Regions from separate parts of the Methylophilus glucosoxydans genome, predicted to be linked through region 2. Evidence: predicted binding sites of a transcription regulator. Region 2 holds the regulator's gene; each other region holds the start of a gene.

Region 1 (3,136 bases), on a different contig from region 2:
TAACTGCGCCAGGGCCTGCTCATAGTGCTCGGTGCGTTCACTTTGGTAGACGATTTTCTCATCCCAAACAAAGCCATAATGCTGCAGGGTGCGAATCATGTCTGCGCTGGCGCCGGCTACGCGGCGGGTGGTGTCTACATCTTCTATACGCAGCAGCCAGCGGCCGCCCTGGCTTTTAGCATCGCAGTAACTGGCGACGGCGGCGACCAGTGAGCCAAAATGCAAGGGGCCGGTAGGCGAAGGGGCAAAGCGGCCAACCACCATGGTGTTTTACTGGGTGACGTAAGGCGGAATATGCCAGGCTACCAATTGGCCGCCTCGCAATTGCAGATGACAGGCCATGCGCTCAATGCCCTGGCTGGAGACGTCAAAGGTATACGTGCGTTGTAACTGCATGCGACCATTGCCGTCCCTTGCAAAACCGACGCGGGCGCAAGCCACGGTTTCATCCAGAAACTGCAGATGGCAGCGCTCAGCCAACTGGCGGCCAATCTTGAGCGCGATCTCACGTTTCGAAATCGTATCCATCCAATACCATGCGCCCGCCATCAAAATGGCTAATAAGGCCCATTCAGCCATCGTTGTTCTCCTTTAAGACGATTATCTTTTTCAGTGTATGATGACCAATAATCCGTTTCATATTCATTTCATTCTTATTTAGTGTTGTTAACGATGAATTCAAGCCGCGAAGCAGATGCGATTCAAGCTTATTATAATTTATTGCACAGCAAGGGCGCTGATGCTGCCATCATGGCACAGCGCGACGCGGTGCTGGCTGAGTTAACGCCGCTATTAAAAGACCAGGAATGCAGCAGCACGGTCTACCGGCAAGCGGTGGACGATTGTCTGGCCGACAAGGAAGCCCAGCGCTGGCCAGAAATCCTGACCATTATCCGCGAGTTTTATCCTTTTTGGCGTGGCGATGTGAAAGCCGTCATGCAATATGCCGATACTGTCGGCTTTGAATTACATCCTATCGGTTGGCAGCCGGCGGTGATTGATTTGCAGTCCGTTTGGCCGGCGTTGCAGTCCGAGAAGTTTGAAACAGCAGAATTATGGCCGCTTAACGGCTACGTCAAAGCGCTCAAATCCATGGAGCACAAGCAGGAGATGGATATTGAACTGCGTACGCGCATGGCAAAGCTCATGTTGTTGCGCTTGCGTGAAGCACCACTCACAGAAAAAAACGCCTACCGCATCACCGCTGACGCAACCCTGCCGCTATTTAATCTCAAAAATACCCGTCACCTATTTTTAAACGCGGTGCGTGAATTTTACTATTTCTGGTCTGCGCATCCTGATGCGGTCGAAATGCTCAAGCAATTGCAACCGGTCGAGATCATATAAGTCTGTCCCTCCTCCGTATTGGCATACGACGATACGGTTATCCACCGCTTTATCCGTGTTTTGTTGACGCAAACTCTCGATGAGTTCGCATGGCATGCCTCATTCATCAGCATTTGAGCATCTTTAAGTACTTTTGTTTAAATATGCCCTAATTTGCACCAATAATGTGCAATGCACTTTTGATTGAGTTATTTTGGGGCGTTTTTGCCGGTGCCCAAACTCCACTCCTTTTAAAATCAATCACTTAAAAATGGCCTGATATTTGCTTGAAACCTGCGCATTTTAAAAAGGCGTGTCTTTCAAACAAAACGCCAATCAATAATTATTGAATTCGGAGAGCGAAATGGAATCATTAGTGACAGCTAATGACGTCCTGTTTGTATTGCTGGGGGCCATCATGGTCTTGGCAATGCATGCCGGTTTTGCCTTTTTGGAGGTCGGCACAGTACGTCAAAAAAATCAGGTGAATGCCCTGGTTAAAATTATGGTGGATTTTTGTGTGTCTACCATTGCCTATTTTTTTATTGGCTATGGCATTGCTTACGGCATCCACTTTTTCAATGGTGCCGAAACACTGACCGTGCAAAACGGTTACGGTCTGGTCAAGTTCTTCTTCTTGCTCACCTTTGCCGCCGCCATTCCTGCCATTATTTCTGGCGGCATTGCTGAGCGCGCCAAATTCAACCCGCAACTGGCCGCAACATTTTTGCTGGTTGGCTTTGTTTATCCGTTTTTTGAAGGCATTGCCTGGAACGCTCATTTTGGGTTTCAGGACTGGCTGAAGGTCAGTTATGGTGCAAACTTTCACGATTTTGCCGGTTCGGTGGTCGTGCATGCCATGGGCGGCTGGATTGCCTTGCCTGCGGTGATACTGCTGGGCGCACGTAATGGTCGCTATACCAAAGATGGCCGTTTGCATGCCTATCCACCTTCCAATATTCCATTCCTCGCCTTGGGTGCATGGATACTCACTGTAGGCTGGTTCGGTTTTAACGTCATGTCCGCCCAATCCATACAAGGCATTTCCGGCCTGGTAGCGGTCAATTCACTGATGGCGCTGGTGGGTGGCACGCTGGCCGCATTGCTGCTGGGTAAAAATGACCCGGGCTTTGTGCATAATGGCCCGTTGGCTGGTCTGGTGGCCGTCTGTGCCGGTTCTGATGTCATGCACCCACTGGGCGCACTGGTCACTGGCGCAGTCGCTGGCACCTTGTTTGTCTGGGCATTCACCCTCACGCAAACACGCTTCAAAATCGATGATGTGCTTGGTGTCTGGCCGTTGCACGGCTTGTGTGGTGCCTGGGGCGGTATCGCGGCAGGTATCTTCGGTGCGACCAGTCTTGGTGGCATGGGCGGCGTCAGCCTGATGAGCCAGCTGGCAGGTACTGCATTGGGTGTAGTGATCGCGCTAGTGGGCGGAACCATCGTTTACGGCGCATTAAAGAAAATCGTAGGTATCCGCCTGGATGCCGAGTCAGAGTTTGATGGCGCGGATTTGAGCATCCATAAAATCCCGTCGGTGTCTGGGGATTAAGGCCTATCACTTTAGAAATATGTTGATGCTGTTTTAGTGCAGTCATCAACGCTAAGAGGGATGGTGCCGCAGGCAACTCTGCGACGCAGTGTTGACCAAGATGGGCTGTCCCAACCAAACAGATAGGGTACTGGCGTCAAAGCCTGTCATGCGCTGACCGTCAACCTCGATGAGTGGCCGCCGGATCAGCAGTGGTTCGGCGCGCAGCATGGCCAATGCGGTGTCGGCATCCAGGGTGGCCGGATCTATCTCGCC
Region 2 (3,136 bases):
GTCAAAAACACGACGCTTGAGTTACGCAGTGGCGAAGTGATCGGCTTGCTGGGTCCCAACGGGGCAGGCAAAACCACCAGCTTTTACATGATTGTCGGGTTGGTTGCGCTGGATGAAGGCAACATTACGCTGAATGGCGCCGACGTGAGCCGCGCGCCCATGCATGAGCGCGCGCGCATGGGCCTGGCTTATCTGCCCCAAGAAGCATCCATTTTCCGCAAGCTCAGCGTAACCGACAACATACTCGCCATTCTTGAAACCCGTCCCTATACGGAAGAGCAGCGTGAGGCGAGGCTTGAGTCCTTGCTGGATCAATTGCATATCCAGCACATCCGCAACAGTCAGGCCGTCAGCTTGTCTGGCGGCGAACGTCGACGCGTTGAAATTGCGCGCTGCCTGGCCACTGACCCTAAATTTATTTTGCTGGATGAACCGTTCGCCGGGATTGATCCGATTGCGGTGATCGAAATCCAGAAAATCATCCGCTACCTGAGCAGTCAGAATATTGGTATTTTAATCACCGACCACAATGTGCGCGAAACGCTGGATATCTGTGACCGCGCTTATATTGTCAATGAAGGCGCTGTGTTTGCAGCAGGCACGCCCGATGAAATCATTCAGAATGAAGGTGTGCGTGAAGTGTATCTGGGCAAGAATTTTAGGCTGTAATCCGTCATGAAACAGAACCTGCAATTACGTATTTCGCAAAATCTGGCGCTGACGCCGCAGCTGCAGCAATCGATCCGTTTGCTGCAACTTTCCACGCTGGAACTGAACCAGGAACTGGAAACCATCCTGCAGGAAAACCCGTTACTGGAAATGTCAGACGGTGAAGAAGGCGAGTTTGAAGATAACACACCGCCTCCCCCCACTGTAGAAGCTGAGCCGACAGATGCCAGCTCGTTTGACATGGCAACGCAGCAAGAGATCACCGCACCGGCAGAAAGTCTGCGTGAAGACTTGCACGATGAGCTGGGCGGGAGCGAGAGCGACCTGCCCAATTTAAACGAGGAATTCACGCCGCCAGAGTTTGAAGATGATTATGAAGAGTTTGGCAGCACCAGCAACTGGGACGAAGCCGGACGCAATCATCAGGAAGACGAAGACAGTGACTTTTCCAGACAGGAAACCACCAGCATCAGTTTGCGCGAGCATCTGATTGATCAGATACAACTGGCACATTTATCGCAACGTGACATGAGCCTGGTCAAACTGCTACTGGATAGCATCACTGATGATGGCTATCTGGAGCAAGATCTGCAGGAGATTGTGGAGCACTTGCCACTCGAACTTGAGGTCGAGCTGCTGGAACTGGAAACCGCCCTCAAGCTGATCCAGAATCTGGACCCTGTAGGCGTAGGTGCGCGCGATTTACGCGAGTGCCTGCTCTTGCAACTGACGCGTTTGCCGCAAGAAACGCCACACTTGCAAACCGCCATTGCCATTGCCAAAGACCACCTGGCGCTGCTTGCCAACAAAGACTTTGTCAAACTGCGCAAGGTGCTTGGTTGCGATGAAGCGGTACTCAAGGCGGCGCAGCACCTGATCCGCCAGCAAAACCCCAGACCCGGCAGCGAGTTTTCCAGCTTTAGTCACGATCACTTTATCCAGCACGATGTGGTGGTTAAAAAAATCAAGGGCATTTGGGTCGCCTCTTTAAATGATGGCGTGATCCCCAAACTGCGCATCAACCAGATGTATGCGGACATCCTCAAGCGCAACCGCGAGAGTTCAGGCCAATACCTGCAAAGCCAGATGCAGGAAGCCAAGTGGATGATTAAAAATATCCAGCAGCGCTTCTCGACCATTTTGCGCGTGTCACAAGCCATTGTAGATCGCCAGCGCAACTTCTTTGAACATGGTGAAATTGCCATGCGGCCACTGGTGCTTCGTGAAATCGCCGAAGAACTCGACTTGCATGAAAGCACAGTTTCCCGCGTCACCACACATAAGTATATGCTCACACCGCGTGGCGTCTATGAACTCAAATACTTCTTTGGCAGCTCGGTGGCCACAGATGCAGGCGGCTCCTGCTCTGCCACCGCTATCCGCGCCTTGATCAAGCAAATGGTGGCCGAAGAAAACCCGAAAAAGCCTTTGTCGGACAACCAGATCACCGACACACTGGCACAACAAGGTATCGTCGTTGCCCGCCGTACCATAGCCAAATATCGCGAGTCCCTGAATATTCCGCCCGCGAACTTGCGCAAAACGCTCTAAACAAAAAAGGCCGCAGATGCGGCCTTTTTTGTTTCTCAGCTCAAATCACCTGATTGTGATCTTGGCAAATTTACGTTTACCCACCTGTGCGATCACTGTCACACCTTTAGTCAAAGGCAGATTCTTATCATCCACCTTGACGCTGTCGAGCTTGACGCCGCCTTGCTGCACTGCGCGCATGGCTTCACTGGTGCTTTCAACCAAGCCCGCCTGTTTTAACAATTGGCTAATGCCGATGCTCTCGCCTTCAATGGTCACTTCAACTTCGGGCACGTCATCCGGGATGCCGCCTTTGGCACGGGTCTGGAAGTCCTGCAAGGCTTTTTCAGCCGCGGCTTGACCATGGAAACGCGCCACAATTTCTTGGGCAAAGCCGACCTTGATATTGCGGGGATTTTCACCGCTGGCGACTTGCGCCTTCCATTCGGCAATGGTTTCCAGCGTCGCAAAAGACAGCAAATCAATATAGCGCCACATCAGTTCATCTGAAATCGACATGATCTTGGCAAAAATAGTCTCTGGCACCTCGCTAATGCCAATGTAGTTACCGAGTGATTTAGACATTTTATTGACGCCATCTAACCCTTCCAGCAGCGGCATCATCAGCACACATTGCTGCGACTGGCCGGCCTGCTTTTGCAACTCACGCCCCATGAGCAGGTTAAACTTCTGGTCGGTACCACCGAGCTCAAGATCCGCTTGCAGGGCGACCGAATCATATCCTTGCAGTAACGGGTACAGAAACTCGTGAATCGCAATCGGTTGATTACCCTTGAAGCGTTTGGAAAAGTCATCGCGCTCCAGCATGCGGGCCACGGTATGGCTGGCAGCCAGTTTAATCATCCCCGCCGCGCCAAGTTCACTTAACCAGTTGGAGTTAAAGACAATCTCGGTTTTGGCAGGATCAAGAATCTTG
Region 3 (3,136 bases), on a different contig from region 2:
TGAGCTGTAAATGCTGGACGGGTTCTGGCTATCCATGACCAGATGCTTGATGACGTTGGCGGCCGACAGCTCTTTGTAATTGCTGTCATAAATGTCGCGGATCCCGGCAATTTCAAGCACGGCATCCCAGAGTTCGGCTTCGTTGCTGCTGTCTGAAGGCAACAGGGACATGTTATAAGTCACGTCCAGCACACGGGCCACGTTTTCAGTACGCTCGATATAACGTGCCATCCAATATAAATGATCTGCGGTACGGCTTAACATATGACGGCCTCTTGCGTTGCTTGTTGGGCAGCCATTTGCGACTGCACGGTTTCTGCACTGACATCGTCCCGCTCCAGCACCCAGGTATCCTTGGTGCCGCCCCCTTGCGAGGAGTTCACCACCAGTGACCCTTCTTTGAGCGCTACGCGCGACAGGCCACCCGGCACCACGCTGACCGTTTTGCCAGACAGCACAAATGGCCGTAAATCCACATGACGCGGTGCAATGCCCTGGTCGACCAGCGTCGGGCAGGTTGACAGCGCCAGCGTCGGCTGCGCGATGTAGTTAGCGGGTTTGGAGACGATGCGTAAACGGAATTCTTCAATTTCCTGTTTGCTGGCTGTGGGGCCTACCAGCATGCCGTAGCCGCCAGAGCCCTGCACTTCCTTGACGACCAGCTCGGGCAGATGATCCAGCACATAGGCCAGATCATCTTCCTTGCTGAGTTGATACGTAGGCACGTTCTGCAAGATGGGGGATTCACCCAAGTAGAACTTGATCATCTCCGGCACGTAAATATACGTCGCCTTGTCATCGGCCACGCCGGTGCCTACAGCGTTGGCCAATGTGACGCCACCATTGCGGTAAACGGAGAGCAGACCTGGCACGCCCAACAGGGAATCGGGCTTGAACACCAGAGGGTCGAGGAAGTCGTCGTCAATGCGGCGGTAGATCACGTCCACCCTTTGCGGGCCTTGCGTGGTGCGCATATAGACGGCGTTATTACGGACAAACAAATCCTGGCCTTCCACCAGTTCTATGCCCATTTGCTGGGCGAGGAAGGCATGTTCAAAGTAAGCGCTGTTGTAAGCGCCAGGTGAGAGCAATACCACGGTCGGGTCAGTGACGCCGGTCTGGGCGACCGAGCGCAGGTTGTTCAGCAGTACACTGGGGTAATGCTCCACCGGGGCAATCGGGTATTTTTTAAACAAATCCGGGAACAGCCGCATCATCATCTTGCGGTCTTCGAGCATATAAGACACGCCGGAAGGGGTACGCAGGTTGTCCTCCAGCACGTAAAACTGCGACTCGCTGGTGCGGACCAGGTCTATCCCTGCCACATGCGCATACACCTGGTTAGGCACAGTCACACCCACCATTTCCGGGCGGTATTGGGAATTGGTCAGGATGCTGTGCGGGACAATGCCGGCCTTGATGATTTCCTGATCATGATAAATATCATGCAGAAACATATTGAGGGCGCGTACGCGCTGGACGGCACCTTTGGACAAATGCGCCCATTCACTGGCCGAAATCATGCGTGGAATCACATCAAATGGAATCAGGCGCTCGGCACCATCTTCTTCACCATACACGTTAAACGTGATGCCGACGCGGCGGAACAGGACTTCTGCTTCTGCGCGTTTGGCCGCCAGTTGCTGGGTAGGCACATTCGCCAACCAGCGGTTATAGGCCTGGTAAATCGCCCTTACATTGCCCCCATAGCCCTGCATTTCATCAAAAAACTGTTTGGCCGTTTGCGTCATCGTGCTGGACCTTTGCCTTACTTGTAAAATTCATTTAAACAAGAGCAAGCCGTGTGCCAGCCTGTAAAACCCATTTAAATCATGAGTTTATGTTTTATATGAGCGGGTTTCAGAAAGAAAGCGCACCTAAATGGTGCACTCTCGAATCACGGTTTTGGTGCAAACCGTGTGTTAAATAGGGCTTATTCAATATTCTGAATCTGTTCACGCATCTGTTCGATCAACACTTTCAGTTGCATAGAGACTTGTGTCGTTTCAATCGCCACCGATTTGGAGCCTAGTGTGTTGGCTTCCCGGTTCATTTCCTGCATCAAAAAGTCCAGCTTTTTGCCCATGGTGCCGCCAGCCGTAAGGATACGGTCCATTTCAACAATGTGGGCATTGAGCCGCGCCAGCTCTTCATCGACATCAATCCGTTGGGCATAGAGCACGATTTCCTGACGTACGCGGTCATCCTCTGCCTGCATGGCTTCACGCAGTTTGGTGGTCAGTTTATCCTGATATTGGCTGATCAGGGCAGGTAACAGCGGTTTGACGATGCTGATCTGCTCACGGACGCCTTGCAGACGGTCGAGCAGCACTTGCTTGAGTTTTTCACCTTCGCGCTGGCGGGCGGCAATCAGCTCATCAATGGCCTGCGACAAGCCATTGAGCAGGCTCTGCGCCATGGCCTCGGTATCGATACTCTCCGTTTGGCAAACACCGGGCAGCTTGAGCACTTCAACCAGATTGACGGGTTGCGCCTGCGGAAAATGTTGCTGTAACGCGGCCAGGGTTTGCGCGATCTGCCCGACCATCTCAGGGTTGAGCGTCAGGTTAGCCACCGCGGCATCGCTTTTGAGATTGATGCGGCATTCAACTTTGCCACGTCCCAGGCGGGACTGCAGCAATTCACGTACTTGCGCCTCAAACTGGCGCAAGTTGTCATCGATTTTGACATTGAGCTCGAGATAACGGTGGTTGACTGCTCGCAGCTCAATCAGCAGCAGCCCGCCAGTAAAGCGGCTTTCGGTGGCCGCAAAGCCGGTCATGCTCAACATCGGTTGGCTAGCGGGGGAATTTTTTATCGTCATCATCTGGCTCCTGGCAAACTCACTGATTGTATCAAATGCGGTATCGTTATGCGAAAATGGTACAAACAAGGCGGCGCGCAGAACAAATCACAACCTCTGCTGATGCCATGCCCTTAATAAAAGCCATGATTGTGACGTTAAAGCGCTAGTGAAGCTCGCTCATAAATACGATTTTGCCTTGCCGGTAGGCACTGTGCTGCATGACTACACCATTACCAAGGTGCTGAGTCTGGGCGGGTTCAGCTTCGTCTATCTGGCGCAAGATGCGCAGAAAACCACGGTTGCTATCAAGGAATACATGCCGGTGACTTT
Region 4 (3,136 bases), on a different contig from region 2:
CCTTGCAAGCCCTGAATTATGCCGTGCTGGCGGCACTGGCCTTGACCATCATGCGCAAGCTGGAGAAACGCAAGCCTGACTTGCGGGTTGGACAGGCGCAGGGCGAGGAAATCGGTCGTGAAGGCGTGGTGATTGAGGCTATTTCTCCCATGCAACCGGGCAAGATCCGGTTTGCCCAAGGGGTGTTGGGTAGCCGCGAATGGGTAGCGTATGCCGATACGGCCATGGCTGTGCAACAAGCGGCAATCATTGTCGCCGTGGAAGGCAACAGCCTGCGTGTGGCGCCTGCCCACCACGGTTAATCGTTTTAATTATTGAGGGGAGTCGTTATGACCGAAGTCAGTGTCATTGTCATCGTACTGGTAGTGATCGCCATCGTGAAAGGGGTACGTATTGTGCCGCAGGGCGAAGAATGGGTGGTCGAGCGGCTCGGTAAATTTGCCGGCATTCTCAAGCCAGGCCTCAATGTGATCAACCCGGTATTCAGTAATGTCAGTTACAAGGTGACCACCAAAGACATCATTCTCGATGTCCCAGAGCAGGAGGTGATCACCCGTGATAACGCGGTGATTCTGGCCAATGCGGTGGCGTTTATCAAAGTGACCAATATCGAGCGTGCGGTCTACGGCATCGAAAATTTTCGTGAAGCCATGCGCAATATGGTGCAAACCAGTTTGCGTTCTATCATCGGTGGCATGGACCTCAATCATGCGCTGACCTCGCGTGACCGGATCAAGGCTGAGCTTAAAGAAGCGATTGCCGATGAGGCGCTGGACTGGGGCCTCACCGTGAAAAGTGTGGAGATTCAGGACATCAAACCCTCTGCCAATATGCAGGATGCGATGGAGCGTCAGGCAGCGGCCGAGCGGGAGCGTGTGGCGGTGGTGACCGAAGCCGAAGGCGCCAAGCAGTCGTTGATCTTGAATGCAGAAGCCCGGCTGGAAGCCGCGCGTAAAGACGCAGAGGCGCAAATGGTGGGGGCTCAAGCCTCAGCAGCGGCGATTAAAATGATTGCCGAGGCGGTCAAGGAAAACAATACCTCCGCCACCTTTTTGCTGGGGGACCGTTATATTCAATCAATGCAAAAAATGGCCGACTCCAACAATAGCAAAATTGTTGTGCTGCCAGGCGATGTGGTGAGCGCGGTCAAAAATCTGGTAGGCGGCAGCAAGTAAGTCGATCAGGGGTAGCGTTTAATTGCCACCACGCGCTGGGTTTTGGCGTGGCTGGCATATTTCCTGCATCACACTGCTTAAAATCATAATATTATTGAGGATCAGCAGTGGCTATACGCGTCGCTTTACATCACCGCACCCGCTATCAATTTGACCGCCTGGTCAATCTTTCGCCACACGAAGTCCGCCTCAAGCCCGCTGCCCACGCGCGCACGCCGATTTTGTCGTATTCTCTGACGGTTAATCCTCAGCAGCATTTTATCAACTGGCAGCAAGACCCCTACGGCAACTACATTGCCCGTTACGTATTCCCCGAAATGGTGCGTGAGCTCGACTTTACGGTCGATTTGGTGGCAGATATGACCGTCATCAATCCGTTTGATTTTTTTGTCGAGAAATATGCCGAGCATTACCCCTTTAACTATACCGCGCAGCAGGCGTTCGAGCTGACCGCCTATTTGCAGCCCGATCCGGTCGGGCCCTTGTTGCAGGCGTGGATGACGGAAATGCGGCAAGCCGTGATCAAACCCGAAGTCGGCATTGTCGACTTTCTGGTGGCCGTCAATCAGCGTTTGCAGGCTGAAATCGGCTATACCGTGCGCATGGAGCCGGGCATACAAACCCCGGAAGAGTCTCTGCAGAAGCGCACAGGGTCTTGCCGGGACTCCGCCTGGTTGCTGGTGCAAATTATGCGCCACCTGGGCTTGGCCGCACGCTTTGTTTCCGGCTACCTGATTCAGCTCAAGGCCGACGTTGCGGCGCTGGATGGCCCCAGTGGCACCGACAAGGATTTTACCGATTTGCATGCCTGGACCGAGGTGTTTATCCCCGGCGCAGGATGGGTTGGGTTAGATCCTACCTCTGGACTGATGGCCGGAGAGGGGCATATTCCGTTGGCGTGTACGGCGATTCCTTCCTCGGCAGCGCCAGTGACTGGCTTTACCGATATCGCCGAGGTCACGTTCACGCATGAGATGACAGTAACGCGCATTCACGAAGACCCGCGCGTGACCAAGCCTTACAGCGAAGCGGACTGGCAGGCCATCCTCAAGCTGGGTGACAAGGTGGATGTTGAGCTCAAGAAGCACGATGTGCGGCTGACGCAAGGCGGCGAACCGACTTTTGTGTCGATTGATGATATGGATGGCGCACAATGGAACACTCTTGCACTGGGAGATCACAAGCGCCAGCTGGCCGGTGACCTGGCTTTGCGTCTGAAAGCGCACTTTGCCCCGGATGGCTTTTTGCATTATGGCCAGGGCAAGTGGTATCCCGGTGAGCCTTTGCCGCGCTGGGCCATCAATATTTACTGGCGCCCGGATGGCAAGCCGGTGTGGCGCGATGCCAGCCTGTTTTCAGCCGAAGGTCATAATGACGGCTATGGCGTAGCGCAGGCAGAAGCTTTTTCCCGGCATCTGGCCGACATGTTGGGCTTTCCCAAAGCTTGTGTGATTGCCGCATATGAAGATGTGATGAGTCTCGCGCAACAAGAGCAGCAGTTACCGGTGAATCTCGATCCGCTCAAGCTGGATTTGCAGGATGCTACAGAGCGCAAACGGCTGGCAGATTTGCTCAACCAGGGCTTGGGGCAAGTGGTTGGTTATGTTATGCCGCTCAAGCCGGACGAGAGCCAGTCTGCCGGGGCATGGCTGACCAGCAAGTGGCCGTTGCGCCGCGAACATTTGTATCTGCTGGGTGGTGACTCGCCCATGGGCTTGCGCTTGCCCTTGTCCTCGCTGCCATGGCAGTTGCCTGCAGAGATGGAGCCAGAATTTCCCCTGGACCCGTTTGAGCCACAGGCAGCGTTGGCGACCGCCAAATCACCCACGGTGCGGATCAAGCACAAAACAGTGCAGCCGCTGGCCCGGGAAGTGGTCCATACCGCATTATGCGTACAGGTGCGCAATGGCCGGCTGTATGTGTTTATGCCGCCAGTCAGCCGACTGGAAGACTATCTGGAT

Evidence for each region. Region 2 encodes sigma-54, which starts transcription at its own class of promoters, with help from an activator protein. Its sites were predicted from a motif close to TGGCACNNTTCCTGCT; they were not measured.
Region 1: ACFQ1T_RS12275 (ammonium transporter) is a predicted target of sigma-54. The motif match lies at 1,599-1,614, and genes of this name have one in related genera.
Region 3: ACFQ1T_RS03375 (circularly permuted type 2 ATP-grasp protein) is a predicted target of sigma-54. The motif match lies at 1,795-1,810, and genes of this name have one in related genera.
Region 4: ACFQ1T_RS04005 (transglutaminase family protein) is a predicted target of sigma-54. The motif match lies at 1,228-1,243, and genes of this name have one in related genera.

The regions. Positions count from the first base shown of each region.
Region 1 covers NZ_JBHTJW010000003.1:112,386-115,521, forward strand. The annotation lists gene gluQRS (tRNA glutamyl-Q(34) synthetase GluQRS) at 1-264, opposite strand, end outside; gene ACFQ1T_RS12265 (DUF3301 domain-containing protein) at 271-579, opposite strand; gene ACFQ1T_RS12270 (hypothetical protein) at 673-1,347, shown strand; gene ACFQ1T_RS12275 (ammonium transporter) at 1,691-2,881, shown strand; gene ACFQ1T_RS12280 (ArsC/Spx/MgsR family protein) at 2,933-3,136, opposite strand, start outside.
Region 2 covers NZ_JBHTJW010000001.1:86,337-89,472, reverse strand. The annotation lists gene lptB (LPS export ABC transporter ATP-binding protein) at 1-669, shown strand, start outside; gene ACFQ1T_RS00405 (RNA polymerase factor sigma-54) at 676-2,220, shown strand; gene tyrS (tyrosine--tRNA ligase) at 2,266-3,136, opposite strand, start outside.
Region 3 covers NZ_JBHTJW010000002.1:176,329-179,464, forward strand. The annotation lists gene ACFQ1T_RS03370 (alpha-E domain-containing protein) at 1-264, opposite strand, end outside; gene ACFQ1T_RS03375 (circularly permuted type 2 ATP-grasp protein) at 258-1,751, opposite strand; gene ACFQ1T_RS03380 (YicC/YloC family endoribonuclease) at 1,934-2,827, opposite strand; gene ACFQ1T_RS03385 (serine/threonine protein kinase) at 2,973-3,136, shown strand, end outside.
Region 4 covers NZ_JBHTJW010000002.1:311,886-315,021, forward strand. The annotation lists gene ACFQ1T_RS03995 (NfeD family protein) at 1-302, shown strand, start outside; gene ACFQ1T_RS04000 (SPFH domain-containing protein) at 330-1,175, shown strand; gene ACFQ1T_RS04005 (transglutaminase family protein) at 1,283-3,136, shown strand, end outside.